4 regions of the Mesorhizobium sp. LNHC229A00 genome follow, and region 2 is predicted to be linked to each of the others. Evidence: predicted binding sites of a transcription regulator. Region 2 holds the regulator's gene; each other region holds the start of a gene.
The links. The regulator PhoB, encoded in region 2, activates phosphate uptake and scavenging genes when phosphate is short. The targets are predictions, from matches to a motif close to TGTCATNNANCTGTCAT.
Positions count from the first base shown of each region.

Region 1: a site for PhoB is predicted at 2,340-2,356, ahead of X742_RS155975 (DUF1045 domain-containing protein). Genes of this name have one in related genera too.
Region 3: a site for PhoB is predicted at 2,554-2,570, ahead of phnC (phosphonate ABC transporter ATP-binding protein). Genes of this name have one in related genera too.
Region 4: a site for PhoB is predicted at 2,654-2,670, ahead of phnF (phosphonate metabolism transcriptional regulator PhnF). Genes of this name have one in related genera too.

Region 1 is NZ_AYWQ01000006.1:287,833-292,651, forward strand. It holds gene iolD (3D-(3,5/4)-trihydroxycyclohexane-1,2-dione acylhydrolase (decyclizing)) at 1-106, shown strand, start outside; gene iolE (myo-inosose-2 dehydratase) at 229-1,146, shown strand; gene X742_RS155985 (DUF3329 domain-containing protein) at 1,209-1,427, shown strand; gene iolB (5-deoxy-glucuronate isomerase) at 1,432-2,244, shown strand; gene X742_RS155975 (DUF1045 domain-containing protein) at 2,396-3,103, shown strand; gene X742_RS155970 (alpha-D-ribose 1-methylphosphonate 5-triphosphate diphosphatase) at 3,139-4,278, shown strand; gene phnN (phosphonate metabolism protein/1,5-bisphosphokinase (PRPP-forming) PhnN) at 4,275-4,819, shown strand, end outside.
Region 2 is NZ_AYWQ01000015.1:9,282-14,100, forward strand. It holds gene pstC (phosphate ABC transporter permease subunit PstC) at 1-528, shown strand, start outside; gene pstA (phosphate ABC transporter permease PstA) at 532-1,383, shown strand; gene pstB (phosphate ABC transporter ATP-binding protein PstB) at 1,380-2,183, shown strand; gene phoU (phosphate signaling complex protein PhoU) at 2,209-2,916, shown strand; gene phoB (phosphate regulon transcriptional regulator PhoB) at 2,936-3,625, shown strand; gene X742_RS146230 (ROK family protein) at 3,628-4,819, opposite strand, start outside.
Region 3 is NZ_AYWQ01000002.1:648,872-653,690, reverse strand. It holds gene phnE (phosphonate ABC transporter, permease protein PhnE) at 1-540, opposite strand, end outside; gene phnD (phosphonate ABC transporter substrate-binding protein) at 597-1,505, opposite strand; gene phnC (phosphonate ABC transporter ATP-binding protein) at 1,618-2,475, opposite strand; gene X742_RS163390 (DUF1868 domain-containing protein) at 2,686-3,396, opposite strand; gene X742_RS163395 (DapH/DapD/GlmU-related protein) at 3,483-4,121, opposite strand; gene phnL (phosphonate C-P lyase system protein PhnL) at 4,118-4,819, opposite strand, start outside.
Region 4 is NZ_AYWQ01000002.1:642,204-647,022, forward strand. It holds gene X742_RS163440 (ABC transporter permease) at 1-791, shown strand, start outside; gene X742_RS163435 (zinc-binding alcohol dehydrogenase family protein) at 856-1,872, shown strand; gene phnF (phosphonate metabolism transcriptional regulator PhnF) at 1,880-2,629, opposite strand; gene phnG (phosphonate C-P lyase system protein PhnG) at 2,749-3,210, shown strand; gene phnH (phosphonate C-P lyase system protein PhnH) at 3,210-3,821, shown strand; gene X742_RS163415 (carbon-phosphorus lyase complex subunit PhnI) at 3,823-4,819, shown strand, end outside.

The sequences.
Region 1 (4,819 bases), on a different contig from region 2:
CCATTGGTGGGACGTGGCGGTGCCCGAGGTCTCGGCGCGGCCTCAAGTGAACGCCGCGCGCAAGGCCTATGACGAGAAGCGGCGGATGCAGAACGTCGGCGATTGATATCGACCGCCCAAGCTCCTCCCTTCTCCCCGTCACTATACGGGGAGAAGGTGCCGGCAGGCGGATGAGGGGCGGCGCCAACAGACAAGAAATGAAACTGTTTTTGGGACCGGAGTGACGACTTGAAAGCCAAATTGGGCATGTCCCCCATCGCATGGTGGAACGACGATCTTGCCGAACTGAGCGATGACGTGTCGCTGGAGGAATGTCTGCGCCAGTCGCGCTCGGCCGGCTTCACAGGCATGGAGATGGGCCGGCGCTTTCCCAACGACCCCGCCATCATGCTGCCGATCCTGAAGGCCGCCGACGTGACGCTGTGCGGCGGCTGGTTTTCGGGCACGCTGGTCGACGAGGAGATGGCTGCCAACAAGGACCGCATCCAGCCGATGATCGACCTGTTCAAGGCGGTCGACGCGCCCTGCATCGTCTATGGCGAGGTCGGCCGCTCGATCCAGGGCGACCGTACCAAGCCGCTCGCCACCAAGCCGAAGCTCACTGGCGACGAGATGAAGGCCTACGCGCGGCGCTTGACCGTATTCGGCGAATGGTGCGCCGGGCAAGGCATGCCGCTGTCCTATCACCATCACATGGCGGCTGTGGTCGAGACCGAGCCGGAGCTCGATGCCTTCATTCGCCATTCGGGCGAAGGCATCCCACTGCTGCTCGATGCCGGACACCTCGCCTTTGCCGGCGGCGACGTGCTGCGCGCCATCGACAACCACCACAAGCGCATCAGCCACGTCCATGTGAAGGATGTGCGCATGGGCGTGATCGAGAAGCTCGACCGCACCAGGCAATCTTTCCTCGATGCGGTGGCGCTCGGCGCCTTCACCGTGCCGGGCGACGGATCGCTCGATTTCGGCGCCATCGTGCAGCGCTTCGCCGACCATGGCTATGAAGGCTGGTTCGTGGTCGAGGCTGAACAGGACCCGAAGAAGAACCCGCCGTTGAAGATGGCGCAGGTTGGCCACAGGGAGCTGATGCGGGTGATGACATCAGCCGGCTACACGGTGGAGACGCAAGGTTTTCCGAATGCCTGAAGACTGGATTCGCCGTGAGGCGCGGTCTATCTGAGGACGGATTGCTGAATTCGGATGGCGCGATGAAAGATTATGAACACCCGTTCTTCCGCCCGCTGTGGCGGCGCATCGCCGTCGTGGCCGTCTGCCTGATCTGGTCGGTGATCGAGTTCGCGTCCGGCACGCCGTTCTGGGGCGTCATCGCGCTCGGTTTTGCCGGCTACGCCATCTGGCAGTTTTTCTATCTCTACAAGCCGGTGGACGAGAGCAAGGCCGCAAGCGAGACCGAACCGAAGGAGTAACCCGATGTCGAAACTGCTCGTCAAAGCCGACAAGGGCCATGGCCGCGTCGCCCATGTGACGCCGAAAAGCGCCGGCTGGACCTATGTCGGTTTCGACCTGCATCGGCTGAAGCCGGGCGAAAACGCGTCGGGAAAGACGGAAGACCGCGAAGTCTGCCTAGTGTTCGTGACCGGCAAGGGTACCGTGAAAGCCGGCGGCAAGGATCTCGGCCTGCTCGGCGAGCGCATGTCGCCCTTCGATGGCAAGCCGTGGTCGGTCTATGTGCCGCAGGGATCGGACTGGTCGGTGACGGCCGATACCGAGCTGGAACTTGGCGTCTGCTCGGCGCCCGGTCTTGGCGGCGGCCTGCCGGTCCGGGTGATCGGACCGGGCGATCTCGGCCAGGAGGTGCGCGGCAAGGGCACCAACACGCGCTACGTCACCAACATCCTGCCGGAAGGCCAGCCGGCCGACTCGTTGCTGGTCGTCGAGGTCATCACGCCCGGCGGTCACACGTCGAGCTACCCGCCGCACAAGCACGACCAGGACAACCTGCCTGCCGAGTCCTATCTCGAGGAAACCTACTACCATCGCCTCAACCCGCCCCAGGGCTTTGCCTTCCAGCGCGTCTACACCGATGCCGACAAAAGCGGACATCGCGCGCTGGACGAAGCCATGGCGATCGAGGATGGCGATGTGGTGCTGGTGCCCAAGGGCTATCACCCCTGTGCCGCCTGCCACGGCTATGACCTCTATTACCTCAACGTGATGGCCGGACCGAAGCGGACGTGGAAATTCCACAATGCTCCCGAGCACGAATGGTTGATGAAGGCCTGACCGTGTCGCCGTCCGGCCGAATTTATTGGTCCAGCTTGGAAAAATCGTCGGCTAAGGACCCGAAGTGTCGATTTGCCTTCTAAAACCCGTCAAAGCTTCGTCAATCCGTCATGGAAATCACCTATGGCAACAGTTCTGACGAGGACTTCCCATGCGTTATGCCATTTATTTCACCCCCCGGCAGGACGAGCCGCTGGCGCGCATCGCCGCGAATTGGCTGGGCCGCGATCCGTTCGGCGCCGCGACAAGGCCGGTTGAGGCCGTTGCCGATCTGTCGGCGGCGGAAGTGGCCTTCCACACCGCTTCGGCGCGCCGCTATGGCTTTCACGCGACGCTGAAGGCGCCCTTCCACCTGGCTGCGACGGAGACCGAAACCTCGCTCCGGGCGGCGCTGGATCATTTTGCCGAGGTTACGCCTGTCGTCACGATCCCGCGCCTGGTCGTCAGCCAGATCGACACCTTCTTCGCGCTGGTGCCGGATGGTCCGCTGCCGCCGCTCAACCGCTTCGCCGACAATGTGGTACGCGATTTCGATCGGTTTCGCGCGCCGCTGTCCGAGGCCGAGATCGAGCGGCGCAGCCCGGATTCGCTGAAGCCGGTCGAGTTTCGCAATCTCTGCCAATGGGGCTATCCCTATGTCTTCGAGACCTTCCGCTTCCACATGACCCTGTCGGGGCGGGCCGGCCCACGGGAAAGCCCTCGCCTGCGCGCCGCCATCGACAGCCTTTTCGCCGATGTGTTGCGCCAGCCCGTGCTCGTGGACGCGCTGACATTGTTTATCGAACCCGAGCCCGGTGCGCCGTTCATGGTGCTTTCCCAGCACGCGCTCGGACGCCGCCCGGCCCGAAAAATCGCCTGAACGAAACCCGACTGCAAGACCAAGGACTACCCGCAATGACCGCCGAAACTGTTCTTTCCAACGCCCGCATCGTTCTTGCCGACGAGATCGTCGAAGGCTCACTGGTGCTGCGCGATGGCTTGATCGCGGGCATCGATGCCGGTTCGGCCCGGACCGGCGAGGACATGGGCGGCGACTTCATCATTCCAGGGCTGGTCGAACTCCACACCGACCATCTCGAGGGCCATTATGCGCCGCGGCCGAAAGTGCGCTGGAACCCGATCGCCGCGGTGCTCGCCCATGACGCGCAGGTGGCGACCGCCGGCATCACGACCGTGCTCGATGCCTTGCGCGTCGGCATGGACGAGGACGCCGACCTGACATTGGACGACATACGCAAGCTGGCCGATGCGATCGAGGACAGCGTCGCGCAGGATCGTTTGCGGGCCGATCACTTCCTGCACCTTCGCTGCGAGGTTTCAGCGCCGGATTGCCTCAACGCATTCGCCAATTTCGACGGTGACGAACGAGTCAAGCTGGCGTCGCTGATGGACCACGCACCGGGCCAGCGCCAGTTCGTCAATCTTGAAACCTATGCCTACTACTACCAGCGCAAGCTGAAACTCTCGGATCGCGATTTCCAGAAATTCTGCGAGAAGCGGATGGACGAATCGTCACGCAACTCCGGGCCGAACCGCGTCTTCATCGCCGCCGCCTGCCGGGAGCGCGGCATCGTGCTCGCCAGCCACGACGATGCGACGTCGGCTCATGTCGAGGAGGCCATCGAGCAGGGTGTGCGGGTCGCCGAGTTCCCGACCACCGAGGAAGCGGCGCGTGCCTCGAAGGCCGCCGGGCTTGGGGTGCTGATGGGGGCGCCCAATGTCATGCGCGGCGCCTCGCATTCGGGCAATGTCTCGGCACGCACCTTGGCCAGTGACGGCCTGCTCGACATCCTGTCGTCCGACTACATTCCCTTCAGCCTGATCCAGTCGGCCTTCTTCCTCGGCGACATGGTCGAAGGTATTTCGCTGCCGCGGGCCGTCGCCATGGTTTCGAAGAACCCGGCGCGGGCCGTCGGCCTCGACGACCGCGGCGTCATCGAGCAGGGCCGTCGCGCCGATCTGGTGCGCGTGCGCGTCGACGATCATGTTCCGGTCGTACGCACCGTCTGGCGGCAGGGATGCCGGGTGGCATGATGGTGTCGGCCTCGATCGAGCGCGAACTGTCCGCCGAAACCTTCCCGATCCGCCACGGCGTCTTCGTCGCTGTCGTGGGCCCCAGCGGCGCCGGCAAGGACACGGTCATAGGCTATGCCAAGGCGCTCTTTGCCGACGAGACGCAGCTGGAGTTCGTGCGCCGCGTCATCACCAGGCCGAGCGATACGGCGAGCGAGGACCACGATACGCTGGCCGACGCCGCCTTCGCGGAGGCCGAGGCTGACGGCGCCTTCGCCATCTCCTGGGAAGCGCATGGCCTGCGCTATGGCCTGCCTGCCGATGTCGACTGGTCTGTCACCAATGGACATGTCGCCGTGGCCAACGTGTCGCGCGCGATCATCCCCGCCTTGCGCGAGCGCTATGCCAATCTGGCCGTCGTCGAGATCACCGCTTCGCCCGAGGTGCTGGCGGAGCGGCTGGCGATGCGCGGCCGCGAGTCGCGCGGCGAGGTGCTGGCGCGGCTGGCGCGCAGCGCCAATATGAGCTTGTCCGGCCCTGGCGTCACGTCGATCGACAACAG
Region 2 (4,819 bases):
GTGCAACCATTCATCATCAGCGTGTTCCATGGCATTCCCGGCCTTAGCAGTCTGTTTGCCGGCCCGCCCTACGGCATCGGCCTGCTGACCTCGTCGCTGCTCCTCGCCATCATGGTGCTGCCCTTCATCACCTCGATCACCAAGGACGTGTTCGACACGGTGCCGCCGGTGCTGAAGGAGTCCGCCTACGGCATTGGCTGCACGACCTGGGAAGTGACGCGCCGCGTCGTCATCCCCTACACCCGCATCGGCATCATGGGCGGCGTCATGCTCGGCCTCGGCCGCGCGCTTGGCGAAACCATGGCGGTAACCTTCGTCATCGGAAACGCGCATCGCATCTCTACCTCGCTGTTCGCGCCGGCAACGACAATCTCCGCGACCATCGCCAATGAATTCACCGAAGCCGTCGGCGATCTCTACACGTCGTCGCTGGTGGCGCTCGGCCTGATCCTGTTCGTCATCACCTTCCTCATCCTTGCCATCGCACGCTACATGCTGATGCGCATCGACGCCCGCACCGGAGCCTGACCGATGTCGACAGCCTCGTCGCTTCACAGCCGCCGCAAGACCAGAAACTCGGTGATGATGACGCTGTGCGTCGTCGCCGCGGGCATCGGGCTTGCCTGGCTGGCACTGATCCTCGGCGCACTGGTCTACAAAGGCGCCGCCGGGCTGTCCCTTGACGTCTTCACGCGGATGACGCCGCCCCCCGGCGATGCGGGCGGCCTGCTCAACGCCATCTATGGCAGCGTGGTGATGACCGTCATCGCCGTCATCGTCGGCACGCCGATCGGTGTCCTCGCCGGCACCTACATGGCCGAATATGGCCGTTTCTCCAAGCTCACCACCGTGGTGCGGTTCATCAACGACATCCTGCTGTCAGCGCCGTCGATCATCATCGGCCTTTTCGTCTACGAATTGATGGTGCGGCCGATGGGGCATTTCTCGGCCATCGCCGGCGCCGTCGCGCTGGCTATCCTGGTCATCCCCGTGGTCGTGCGCACCACCGAGGACATGCTCAACCTGGTGCCGAACGCCTTGCGCGAAGCCGGCACCGCGATCGGCGCGCCGCGCTGGGTGGTCATCAAGTCGGTCGCTTACCGCGCGGCACTGTCCGGCATCGTCACCGGCATATTGCTGTCGATCGCCCGCATCTCCGGCGAGACCGCGCCACTTCTTTTCACGGCACTGAACAACCAGTTCTGGTCGAGCAACCTCAACGCGCCGATGGCCAGCCTGCCGGTCACCATTTTCCAGTTCGCTCTCAGCCCCTACGAAGAATGGCAGCAACTGGCCTGGACCGGCGCACTCATAATCACATTGACGGTTCTCGCGCTCAGCATCTTTGCGCGCAGCCTGACCGGACGCAGAGAGGACAAATGAGCCAGATGTTGTCTCCAGACATGACGATTGCCGCCGAGGCAGCCGCCAAGGCGAAGATCGAGGTCAAGAACCTCAATTTCTACTACGGCCAGTCGAAGGCGCTGAAGGACATCACCTTGTCGCTGCCCGAGCGCAGCGTGACTGCCTTCATCGGACCGTCGGGTTGCGGAAAGTCGACGCTGCTGCGCGTCTTCAACCGCATCTACGAGCTCTACCCCAAGCAGACCGCCGAGGGTCAGGTGCTGCTCGACGGCCAGAACGTTCTCGACCGCTCGCAGGACCTCAACCTGTTGCGCACCAAGATCGGCATGGTGTTCCAGAAGCCGACGCCGTTCCCGATGTCGATCTATGAGAACATCGCCTTCGGCGTCCGGCTCTATGAGAAGATCGGCAAGGCCGAGATGGACGGCCGTGTCGAGCAGGCGTTGAAACGCGCCGCGCTCTGGAACGAGGTCAAGGACAAGCTCAATGCCAGCGGCCTCAGCCTGTCCGGCGGCCAGCAGCAGCGGCTTTGCATCGCCCGCACGGTGGCGGTGAAGCCGGAGGTCATCCTGCTCGATGAGCCGGCGTCGGCGCTCGACCCATTGTCGACCGCGAAGATCGAGGAATTGATCGACGAGTTGCAGGCCGACTACACAATCGTCATCGTCACCCACAACATGCAGCAGGCCGCGCGCGTCTCGAAGCAGACGGCTTTCATGTATCTGGGCGAGCTGGTCGAATTCGACAAGACCGAGAAGATCTTCACGTCGCCTCGCGAGAAGCGCACGCAGGACTATATCACCGGCCGCTTCGGCTGATCTCACGCATACGAGGACCAGGATCATGGCCGAACACACAGTCGCAGCCTTCGACGAGGATCTCGGACAGATCAGCAGGCTGATCAGCGACATGGGCGATCTCGCCGGCATTATGGTCGGCGGCGCCACCAAGGCGCTGCTGAATTCCGACAACGCGCTGGCACAGCGCGTCGTCTCCGACGACGCCATCATGGACGCGCGCCAGCGCGAACTCGATGATCGCGCCATCACCCTGATCGCCAAGCGCCAGCCGATGGCCGACGATCTGCGTCATGTGGTCGGCTCGATCCGCATGGCGGGCGATCTCGAACGCATCGGCGACCTTGCCAAGAACATCGCCAAGCGCGTCGGCTCCGTCGGCCTCACCGCCACGCCGCGCGACCTGTCGCATTCCATAGACTCCATGGCGCAGCTGGTGCTGATCCAGGTGCAGGGCGTGGTCGAGGAATATGCGGCCGGCGATGCCGCCGCCCTCGCCAAGCTCAGGAATGACGACGAACGCATCGATGTCAAATACACTTCGGTCTTCCGCGAACTCCTGACCTACATGATGGAGGATCCCCGCAACATCACGGCTTGCACGCATCTTTTGTTCTGCGCCAAGAATCTCGAACGCATCGGCGATCATGTGACCAACATTGCCGAGAATGCGTATTATGTGCTGACCGGCACGCAACTGCCCGCCAACCGTCCGAAGCAGGACGAGACGGCGATGTCGGTGCCGGCGGCTTGACGGCAGGGATGATCAATCGATGATCGCGCCACGCATCATGGTGGTGGAGGACGAGGAGCCGCTGGGCGTGCTCCTCCGCTACAATCTGGAGTCCGAGGGTTACCAGGTCGAGGTGGTGACACGCGGCGACGAAGCCGAGATCCGCCTCCAGGAAAACGTGCCCGACCTCCTGGTGCTCGACTGGATGGTGCCGGCGGTTTCCGGCATCGAACTCTGTCGGCGCCTGCGTATGCGGCCCGAGACGGAGCGGTTGCCGATCATCATGCTGACGGCGCGCGGCGAGGAGAGCGACCGCGTGCGCGGCCTCTCGACCGGCGCCGACGACTATCTGGTCAAGCCGTTCTCGACGCCGGAATTCATGGCCCGGGTCAAGGCACTGCTGCGCCGCGCCAAGCCGGAAGTGTTGTCCAGCGTGCTCAAGGTCGGCGACATCGTGCTCGACCGCGAATCGCACCGGGTCTATCGCAAGAAGAGCGAGATCCGGCTCGGACCGACCGAGTTCCGCCTGCTCGAATTCATGATGCGCCATCCCGGCCGCGTATTCTCGCGCAGCCAGTTGCTCGACAATGTCTGGGGCGAGACGATCTACATCGACGAGCGCACCGTGGATGTGCATGTCGGCCGCCTGCGCAAGGCGGTAAACAATGGCCGCATGCCCGATGTGATACGCACCATCCGTGGCGCAGGCTACGCGATCCGCGAGGATTGAGATCAGGCCACGTTCTTGCCGGATCTCACCTGCACGCCCGGCGCGAAGATCTCCTGGTCGACGAAGGTGAGCGCGCGCATGGCGCAGCCCTCGCGGATCAGCGGCAATTCGTTCGGCTCTGTATCGAAGGAAATCGACGTCGAATGCTGGCCGCCGGCGGTCTGGGCGATGGCCTCGCGCAAGGCCGGCTCGATCAGATCGAAGGCGGCGGCGCTGACGCCGACCATCGCAACGGGCGCCGGATCGATCAGCGCGAACAGGCTGCCAAGCCCATAGCCCAGCGCCTCCCCGGCCTTGCGATAGGCCTCGCGTTCCGGTCCGTCTCTTTCGCGCGCCGTGGCCGCCAATGCACGCATGTCGGCGTCGCTGACGTCGACCGGTTTGGCGTCCTCACCCATCTGTCCTGCATTGCGCCAGATGGCATAGTTGCCGGCATAGGCCTCGACGCAGCCGCGCCGCCCGCAGCGGCAGAGCGCGCCGCCCGGGCGATGGATCATGTGGCCGAACTCGCCGCCCGAGGAATGGGTGCCTGTGAACAGCTCGCCCTTCAGCACTAGGCCCATGCCGATGCCGTGCGAGAGCAGGATGGCGATGAAGTCGTCGCGGTAGCGCTCGGGGTCGCGCCAGCGCAGCGCCACCGCCATCATGTTGCAGTCGTTCTCCATGGTGGCGGGGATGCCGAATTCGGCTTCGAGTATATCGGCGAAGGCAATGTCCGTCTGGGGCGTGATCGGCGACCACAGCATGGCGCGCGCCTCGGTGTCGGTGATGCCCTGGATCGCCAGCGCGATGCGGGCGATGCTGGCGACGTCGAGGTCGGGATCCTCGAGGCGGCGCCGGACGATGGCCACGCATTCGCCGATCAGCGCCTCGCGCGACATGGTCAGCGTGTCCAGCCGGCGCTGCTCCTCCGATATCACCTGGCCGGCGTAGTCGATGACGGCGACGGAGAGGAAATTCAGCGACAGCACCACGGTCATGACCGCCGCGGCCTCGGGGTTGAGGCCAAGGCCAACCTGCGGCCGGCCGCGTTTCAGTGAGCCGGCCTCGTTCGGCTTGCCTTCGCTCAGGATACCTTCGCCGATCAGGTCGGCTGATATCGCCGATATAGTCGAGTGGCTGAGGGCGGTGGTGGCGGCGATCTCGGTGCGCGAGGGCTGGCCACCCCGGCGCACGGCTCCAATCACCATTGCT
Region 3 (4,819 bases), on a different contig from region 2:
GACGATGGCCGCGAACAGGCCGGCGATGACGATTTCGGGAAAGGCGCGCAGCAATTCCATGAAGCGCTTGACCACCAGCCTCAGTGCCGGATGGGGTGTCAGGTTGCGCGCCGCGGTGAAGGAAAATGGCACCGCGAAGACAAAGCCGATGAAGGTCGAGACCAGCGCGACGTTGACGGTGGTCAGCATCAGTTCGAAATATTCGGGGATGTAGAAATCGCCCCAGACGTGGACGCGGCCAAGCGGGAAGTTGAATTCCTGGGTGCCGGTGTCGTGCGGCGAGGCGATATCGAACAGAGCCCGCCAGACGTCGTTCCAGTCCTTGGGGACCAGCCAGCTCAGGAAATCCAGAATATGCGGCAGCCGGTCGAAGAAGTGCCCGGCGTTGGCTTCGTCGGCGAACCACATGCTGGCGAACATGGCGGCGAGCAGCAGGCCGACGCCGAGCACGGTATAGAACCGGCGCAGCGACGTCTGGCGTCGCCAGGCAGCGGCCATCTGGTGGGTGTCGCCGGAGGGGGCTGTCACGGAAAGGGTCATGATGGGAGATGCAAAAAGGGCGGTACTTCAGGTACCGCCCTTTTGCAATTTCGCCGTTAGCCGCCGATAGCTGCCTTACGGGCTTCGACGATGACGCTGTAGAAGTCCGGCTTCACCGGAACATAGCCGGTAAAATCGCCACCCTCGACGCCTTCGAAGCAAGCCTTGTCCTTCTTGGGCAGATCGGTGAAGAAGGTGGTCAGCTTGGCGGTCATGTCGTCGCCGATCGCGGTGCGCACGACAAGCGGGCCGTTCGGGATCAGGCCCGAGCGCCAGACTTCGACGAAGTCGTTGGGGTCGACGGCGCCCTTGGCGACTTCCTTGTGGAATGTGCCGGAGGTGTAGCCGTTCTTGAAGTCGCCGATGCCCGAGGAATCGTCGACCGCGACGTCGACCTTGCCGTCACGCACGGCCAGGACGTTGTTTTCGTGGCCGCCATTGAACTGGGTCGAAGCGAAGAAGGTTTCATTCGAGGCACCGGTGTCCTTCGGAATCTGGGTCAGCGGGATCAGATAGCCGGAGGTCGAATCCGGATCGGCATAGCCGAGCCTCTTGCCCTTGGCCGACTTGATGTCGGTGATCCCCGACGTCTTCAGCGCCAGCCCGATCGAATAGTAGCCGGTGGAGCCGTCGGTCTGCTTGGTGGTGAGGATCGGGGTAACCGCCTTCGGATCCTTGAGATAGACGCTGGCGTAGCCGGAAGCGCCGAGTTCGGCGAAGTCGAGCGTCCCGCCGAGCAGGCCCTGGATGACGCCGTCATAGTCGGCGGCGGGGAACAGCGAGACCTTCTCGAAGCCAAACTCTGCCTTCAGGTGATCGGCCAGGCACTGGTAGTTGCGCAGCCGGTCGGTTTCGTTTTCACCGCCGAGAATGCCGACGCGAAATTCTTTCATGTCGGCGGCATGGGCCATGCTGGTGGCCATGGCGAGCACCGAAACGGCGCTGAAAACCATCTTCCTGAACATCTGTTATCTCTCCTGTAGGTTCCGGCCCCGCGCCGGCAGCGTTCTTGATCTTGACAAGTGCCCTTGACGCGGGCGGACGATCCAGGCTGCTCACTTTTGGCCCGTAATGGGCTCAGTATCCCGGGAATGCGGGTTCGAGCGGTCCGGCGGATGCGGCGATCTTCTGCTTGAAGGCAACACTGGTGGAGGTGATGACCTCCGATATCTCGCCGCCATTGCTGTCGGCGCCATAGACAAGACGCACGGCTTGGCGGTCGAGCTCTTCGGGCGGGCCGTCGAAGACGACCTTGCCGGCGGCCATGCCAATGATGCGGTTGCAATAGGTGCGGGCGGTATCGAGCGTATGCAGATTGGTGACAACGGTGATGCCTTCGCGCAGGTTGATGTCCTGCAGCGAATCCATCACCACCTTGGCGTTGAGCGGGTCGAGCGAGGCGATCGGCTCGTCGGCGAGGATCACCCTGGGCTGCTGCATCATGGCGCGGGCGATTGCGACGCGCTGCTGCTGGCCGCCCGACAGCGTACCGGCGGGCTGAAGTGCGGTGCGGGCGATGTCGAGCCGCTCGAGCGCGGCGACCGCCTCGGCGCACTCGGCGCGCGAAAACATGCCTAGAAGATTGGACAGGGTCGAACGGTGGTTCAGTTTGCCGAGCAGCACGTTGGTCAGCACGTCGAGGCGCGGCACCAGGTTGAACTGCTGGAAGATCATGGCGCAGTCGCGCTGCCAGCGCCGCAGCGGCGAGCCGCGCAGCTGGGAGACCTCGGCGCCGTCAAAAAAAATCGACCCCTGGCTGGGGTCGACAAGACGGTTGATCATGCGAAGAAGAGTTGACTTGCCGGCGCCCGAACGACCGATGACGCCGACCATCTGCCCCTGCGGGATCGAGATGCTGACGTCGCTGACGGCAGTGTTCTTGCCAAATCGTCGGCTGACGCCGCGGATTTCGAGTGTGGCAGAGCTTGCTGACATGGGCTGGTTCCAGTCCGGTCCATATTGATCGTCAGGCACTCGCCTAACGCAGCCACATGAACCTGCCGTGTCGCGATGATGTCAGTTTTGTTACGCTCCACAGGGGCGACGGCTGAAGCGCGTCGCGCTTCAGGTCTTTTGTTTTTATGCATGTCGTTCTCCCGACACCGAGGTCACTTTCGGCGACATGCATTGGCGCCTGGCGGGCGATCAGCCGAGCACCAGCAATTCCTCGAAATGCTTCATGTCGCGGAATGCGCAGAAGGCGGGAGCCTTGATCTCGATCACCGGCGCCTGGCGCGCGAAAAGCGCCAGGCAATCGTCAACCCGCGCCTGCCACGCGGCGGCTCCATCGTCATCAAGGCGCTGGATCTGATAGGCGAAGGTGATGTGGAAGACGTAGGTGTCGTGATCGGGATGGCGGTAGCCGAACGGCACCGCGAGCGCATCGCGCCATTGACGCATGATGCGCACATCCTCGTCCGTCGCGCCGGCGACGGTGAGGCCGGTCGGCACGATCTCGACCACCTTGATGTTGAATGGGCCGAAGCCCTCGAACCCTTTCAAGCGCCCCAGATAGAGGCGGGTCATGGCGTCGATGCTGGTGTCGAGCGGCACGTCCTGCGGCCAGTAAGGCAAGCGGCGGCGATATTCGATGATGCCCTGGAACAGCGTCATGTGCAGGCTGGAGACCGGCGTGAAGGCGAGGCGGTCGGCATCAGGCATCGCCAGCATCTTCTCGCGGACGGCCAACACCACCGCTTCCGAATGCGAGCCGCCGACTAGATGGCTGACGACGGTGTTGCCCGGCTCGAGGAGGAAGTTGCCTGAGGAATCGTAGCGCGTGCCAAGATGCGCCGGCGACGCCGGGTTGGAGCCGGCGAAGAATCCGGCGAGCGAGGGTTTGATGGTGTCGAGCATGGCGATCTCCTTGAAGGAGATCGCGTCCTGTCCGAGTCCTGTGTCAAGGATATGAACAAGCCGGCGATCTGGCGAAGATGTGAGGGCTATGCCCCTTTGCCCGATGCACTTTCCTCGTATTTCTCCAAAAATGCTTCGGCCGTCAGCTCCCGAAAATCGTCGAGCGCGGCGCGCAGCCTTGCGTGATCCCAGTCCCACCAGGCAAGCGCCTGGTAGCGCGCGGCGGTGCGGCGGTCGAAGCGCTCGCGGATCGGTTTTGCCGGTACCCCGGCGACGATGGTGTAGGGCGCGACGTCTTTCGAGACGACCGCTCCGGCGCCAACGGCGGCGCCGTCACCGATGGTGACGCCGGGCAGGACGGTCGAGCCGTGGCCGAGCCAGGTGTCGTGGCCGATGGTGACGCGCTTGGCGCGGCGCTCAGCGAAGAATTCACTCTCATGCTCGGCGTCGTCCCAATAGTCGGAGGCGCGATAGGTGAAGTGGTGGAGCGTCGGCCGCCAGGTCGGGTGGTTGGTGGCGTTGAGGCGCACGCTGGCGGCGATGTTGGCAAACTTGCCGATCGTCGCGCACCAGACCGCGCAGTCCTGCATCATGTAGGAATAGTCGCCGAGCTCGCTTTCCGAAACCCGGCTGCGGTCGGCGATCTCGGTCCAGCGGCCGAGTGTCGAGTTGTGCACCTCCGCCGTCGGGTGAACCAGCGGCGTCTCCGATAGCTTCCTGGTCATGCGGCGAGTTTTCCCGGAGCGAAGGCGGTGACGTCGATGATGCGGTCGGCCACCGCCTCGCGCACATCGTGATCGTGGAAGATGCCGAGCAGGGCAACGTCAGCCGCCTTCTTGGCGGCGATGAGTTCGATCACCACGTCGCGGTTCGTCGCGTCGAGCGATGCGGTCGGCTCGTCGAGCAGCAGGATGGGGTGCTCGGTGATGAAGCCGCGCGCGATGTTGACACGCTGCTGCTCGCCGCCCGAGAAGGTTGCCGGCGGCAGCATCCAGAGTTTTTCCGGGAGGTTGAGCTGGGCCAGCAACGCGCGTGCCTTGGCTCGGGCCGCCTCGCGCTCCTCGCCGCGTTCAACCAGTGGCTCGGCGACGACGTCGAGAGCCGAGACGCGCGGCACGGTGCGCAGGAACTGGCTGACATAGCCGATCGTCTGCCGGCGTACGGAAAGCACGGTGCGCGGGCTGGCATGGGCGAGGTCGATCAGTCCGTCCTCGTGCCTGACGATGATCTGGCCTTCGTCGACGGCGTAGTTGCCGTAGAGCATCTTCAGGATCGAGCTCTTGCCGGCGCCGGACGGGCCGCCGAGCACGGTGCATTCACCGGCCTTGATCGAGAACGAAACGCCGGTGACGACGGGCAGTTTGATGCCGTCGCGCAGATGCATGGTAAAGCTTTTGGCAACGTCGGAGACAACGAGTGGGGT
Region 4 (4,819 bases), on a different contig from region 2:
TCATGGCGGTCGGCCAGACCTTCGTCATCATCACCGGCGGCATCGATCTGTCGGTCGGCGCGGTGGTCGGCTTCGCCACCGTCGTCGTCGCCCTGCTGATCAATGCCGGCGTTCCGATCGCGGTCGCCATCCTGATCACCTTGCTCGTCGGTGTCGCCATCGGCCTTTTCCATGGCTTCGGCATCGTCAAGATGGGCTTGCCGCCCTTCATCATCACGCTGGCGACGCTGACCTCGCTGCGCGGGATCGGCCTTTTGATGACCAACGGCAACTCGATCAACATCAACAGCGACAGCTTTACCGCCTTCTCGCGCAATTCCTTTGTCGGCATCCCCAATTTGTTCTGGATGGTGATCCTGGTGGGTGTGCCCGCCTATGTCTTCCTGCATCACAGCCGTTGGGGCCGCTATCTCTTTTCGGTCGGATCCAACGCCGAGGCCTCGCGCCTGTCCGGCGTCAATGTCCAGCGCACCATCTACATGGCTTATACGCTTTCCGGCCTGTGCGCGGCCTTCGTCGGCGTGCTGCTCGCCGCCCGCATCGGCATCGGCAACCCGACCCAGGCCGAGGGCTGGGAGTTGCAGGCGATCGCCTCTTCGGTCATCGGCGGCACCTCGCTGTTCGGCGCGGTCGGCTCCGTGCACGGGCCGCTGCTTGGCGCCTTCATCCTGGCCACCATCAACAACGGCGCCAACCTGCTCAACGTCAACTCGTTCTGGCAGCGCATCATCACCGGCGCGCTGATCATCATCATCGTCTACTTCGACGGACTGCGCCGCCGCGGCAAATGACGCATTCCAATCGATCGCCGGCCTGGCGCGGGCCGGCGATTTCTTGAACAGACTGGATCAAAGCATGAAAGCCGTCGTCTGCCGCTCGCCCGGCGACCTTGTTGTCGAAGACCACCCGGCTCCCGGCGCCCCGCCTCCCGGCTGGGCTCTGGTGGCGGTCAGTCATGTCGGCATCTGCGGCACCGACTACCATATCTTCGAGGGTAAGCACCCTTTCCTCGCCTATCCCCGCGTCATGGGCCATGAAGTCTCCGGCACCGTGATCGAGCGGGGCGAAGGCGTCGACCTCGCCCTTGGCGAACCGGTGATCGTCAACCCCTATCTTTCCTGCGGCAAATGCATCGCCTGCCGGCATGGCAAGCCCAATTGCTGTGTCAGGATCGAAGTGCTCGGCGTGCACCGCGACGGCGCCATGTGCGAACAGATCCTGGTGCCGGCTGAGAATCTCTATCCCACCAACGGCCTGTCGCTCGCCGACGCCGCCGCCGTCGAATTCCTGGCCATCGGGGCGCATGCCGTCCGGCGCGCCCGGGCCGAGCCTGGCGCCCGCACTCTGGTCATCGGAGCCGGGCCGATCGGGCTCGGCACCGCCATCTTCGCCCGCATTGCCGGGTTGGATGTGACACTTCTCGATATGAGCACCGAAAGACTGGTCTTCGCGGTGAGTGAACTCGGCTTTTCGATTCTCGACGGCTCGCAAGCACCCGTGTCCGATCTGGTGCGTGATGCGACCGGCAGCGAAGGCTTCGACGTGGTCTTCGACGCCACCGGCAACACGCGATCGGTGCAATCGGCCTTCGCCCACGTCGCGCATGGCGGAGCGCTGGTACTGGTCAGCGTCGTCAAGGACGACATTGCCTTTTCCGATCCCGAGTTCCACAAGCGAGAAATGACATTGATCGGCAGCCGCAATGCGTTGCGCGCCGACTTCGACCATGTCGCGGCCTCGATCCGCAATGGTGCCGTGCCGTTGTCCAAGCTTGTCACCCACCGCACCACGCTGGCCGATACGCCAGGCGATCTCGCACGCTGGGCCCACGAAAAGTCGGGCCTGATCAAGGCCGTGATCGAGATCGGATAGCCAGGCGTCACAGCGCCGACAGCTTCAACTCCACTCGCTCGGCCGGAAAACGCGACTCCGAAAACTGGATTGGCTGGCCGTCGGGCGTGACGTTGACCGCCACCGTGACCAGGACGATGGCGCCCGGCTGCAGGTCGAGATCGGCGAGATCGGCGGCGTCGGCATGGCGCGCCGAGAGCACGGTCGATTGCCTGAGATAATCGTCGATACCGAAACGTGCGAGCGAGGCGGTGATAGAACCGGTTTGCGCCATCGCCTTGTCGATCCCGACAAAGCGTCTGGCATCGAACCATCCGGCGGCGCGCGACACCGGCCGTCCGTCAGCCTCGCCGCGTGTCTCCAACCGGATCACCTCGGCGCCCCTGGCAAGGCCAAGGCCTTCGGCCACGCGCTGGCTGGCGGGCTCGACCGACGAAGCGAGCAGCACGATGTGCCGTTCCGACGTCTGCCCCTGCAGGCCAGTTGAAAAGCGTGTCCGCGCGCCAATCGGATATGACAGCCGCTTGCGCGACAGGACGAAGGTGCCGCGTCCCTGCTCGGCCCGCAGCACCGCTTCCTGCACAAGCGCCGATATGGCGCTGCGCACCGTGTGACGGTTGACGCCATAGTGTTCGGCCAGTGCCACCTCCGGCGGCAGCGCGGCATTTTCGGCGAAATCGCCGGCAGCGATCGATTGCAGGATCCTGTCGGCGATCTGGCGCCACAGTGAGACGCCGCTGCGTCGCTCGATGCTGTCGGCTTGCTGTCGTTCGCTCATGGATTGCCCCCGCTTTCCGTCAGATGTCATCCACCCGTCATGGACTCGCGCTAGGTATTAGGTATAATTTGTATAGTTGTCTATATCAATAGACAAATATAATGAAGAGGAAATTGGCGATGCGAGGACAGGAAGCCCGCGACCAGGCCGAGCGCAAGGCCGCCATGGCGACGTTGGCGCAATCGAGCGGCGAAGACATCGTCCGGCTCTGGAACGAGTCCGGCCTGCCTTCGCAAGCCGAACTTCTGCGCGGTCCCGAGACGGGCCTGGTCACGCTGCGTGGCCGCATCGGCGGCGGCGGCGCGCCCTTCAATTTCGGCGAGGCGACCGTCACGCGTGCCACTGTCCGGCTGCCATCCGGGCAGGTCGGCCATTGCTACGCGCTTGGCCGCGACAAGCAGAAGGCGAAGCTGGGAGCAATAGCCGACGCGCTCTGGCAGGACCCTGCCCGCCGCACCGAGGTCGAGACCAGGCTCATTACGCCTTTACGCTCGGCTCTCACCGCTGCCCACGAAAAACGCCGCGCCGAGACGGCGGCAACGAAGGTGGATTTCTTCACCATGGTTCGCGGAGAAGATTGATGGATATCGCTGCGCAATCGATCGAGGGCGGTTTCGCCGATCCGGTCTTCAACGCTCAGACCGTGTTTCGGGCCGTCATGGATGCCATGGCGCGGCCGGGCAGCTTCCAGCCCTTGCCGGCCCTGGCCCGCCCACCGGCTCCGCTCTCGGCGACATCGGGCGCCGTGGCACTGGCGCTATGCGACAACGACACGCCGCTCTGGCTCGACCCTGCCCTCCATGCCTCCGCCGCGATCGGGTCCTGGCTTGGTTTCCATACGGGCGCGCCGCTGGCCAACACGCCGCCCGACGCGCATTTCGCGTTTGTTGCCACGCCGGCCGAGATGATGGCGCTCGACGGTTTTTCGCAGGGCACGCAGGATTATCCCGACCGATCGACGACGCTGATCCTGCAGGTCGGCGATCTCACTTCAGGGACCCCGCTGTTGCTGGAAGGCCCGGGTATCGAAACCAGCGCCACGATCGCGCCGGCACGGATGCCGCGCCATTTCGTCGAGCAGTGGAAGCAGAATATCAGGCGCTTTCCGCGCGGCGTCGACATCGTCCTCGCCACATCTGACGGCATAGCCTGCCTGCCGCGCACGACGCGTATCAAGACGATGGAGGCGTAAGATGTATGTCGCCGTAAAAGGTGGCGAAGCCGCCATTGCCAACGCCCACAGCCTGCTTGCCGACCGCCGGCGCGGCGACCGCTCGGTGCCCGCACTTCGCCTCGACCAGATCGTCGAACAGCTGGCGCTCGGCGTCGACAGGGTGATGAGCGAAGGCTCACTCTATGACAGGGAATTGGCCGCGCTGGCCATCGTTCAGGCGCGCGGCGACATGATCGAGGCGATTTTCCTGGTGCGCGCCTACCGCACCACGCTGCCGCGCTTCGGCTATTCCAGACCGATCGACACCGGCACCATGCTGGTCGAGCGGCGTGTGTCGGCGACCTACAAGGACCTGCCCGGTGGCCAGTTGCTTGGTCCGACCTTCGACTACACGCACCGCCTGCTCGACCCCGAGCTCGCCGCCGGTGCCGATGTCGCCGAGCCCTTGCGGCGCGAGACGGAAGCGCAGGCGATGCCGCGCGTCTCGGCGATCCTCGCCCGTGAAGGCCTGATCGAACCGGATGGCCAGATGCCTGGCGATCATGTGCCCGGCGACATCACGCGCGAGCCGCTGGAATTCCCGATGGCGCGTGACATCCGCCTGCAGGCGCTGTCGCGCGGCGACGAGGGTTTTCTGCTGGCGCTCGGCTATTCCACCCAGCGCGGCTATGCCCGCAATCATCCCTTTGTCGGCGAAATCCGCATCGGCGAGGTCGAGCTGGAACTCGACGTTCCCGAACTGCCCTTCGCCGTGCCGCTCGGCACGGTGCGCGTCACCGAATGCCAGATGGTCAACCAGTTCAAGGGCTCGGCCAAGGCGCCGCCGCAATTCACCCGCGGCTACGGCCTCGTCTTCGGCCAGAGCGAGCGCAAGGCGATGGCCATGGCGCTCTGCGACCGGGCGCTGCGTGCCTCAGAACTCGGCGAGGACATCGTCGCCGCCGCCCAGGACGAGGAATTCGTCATCTCGCATTCCGACAATGTCCAGGCGACCGGCTTCGTCGAGCATCTGAAGC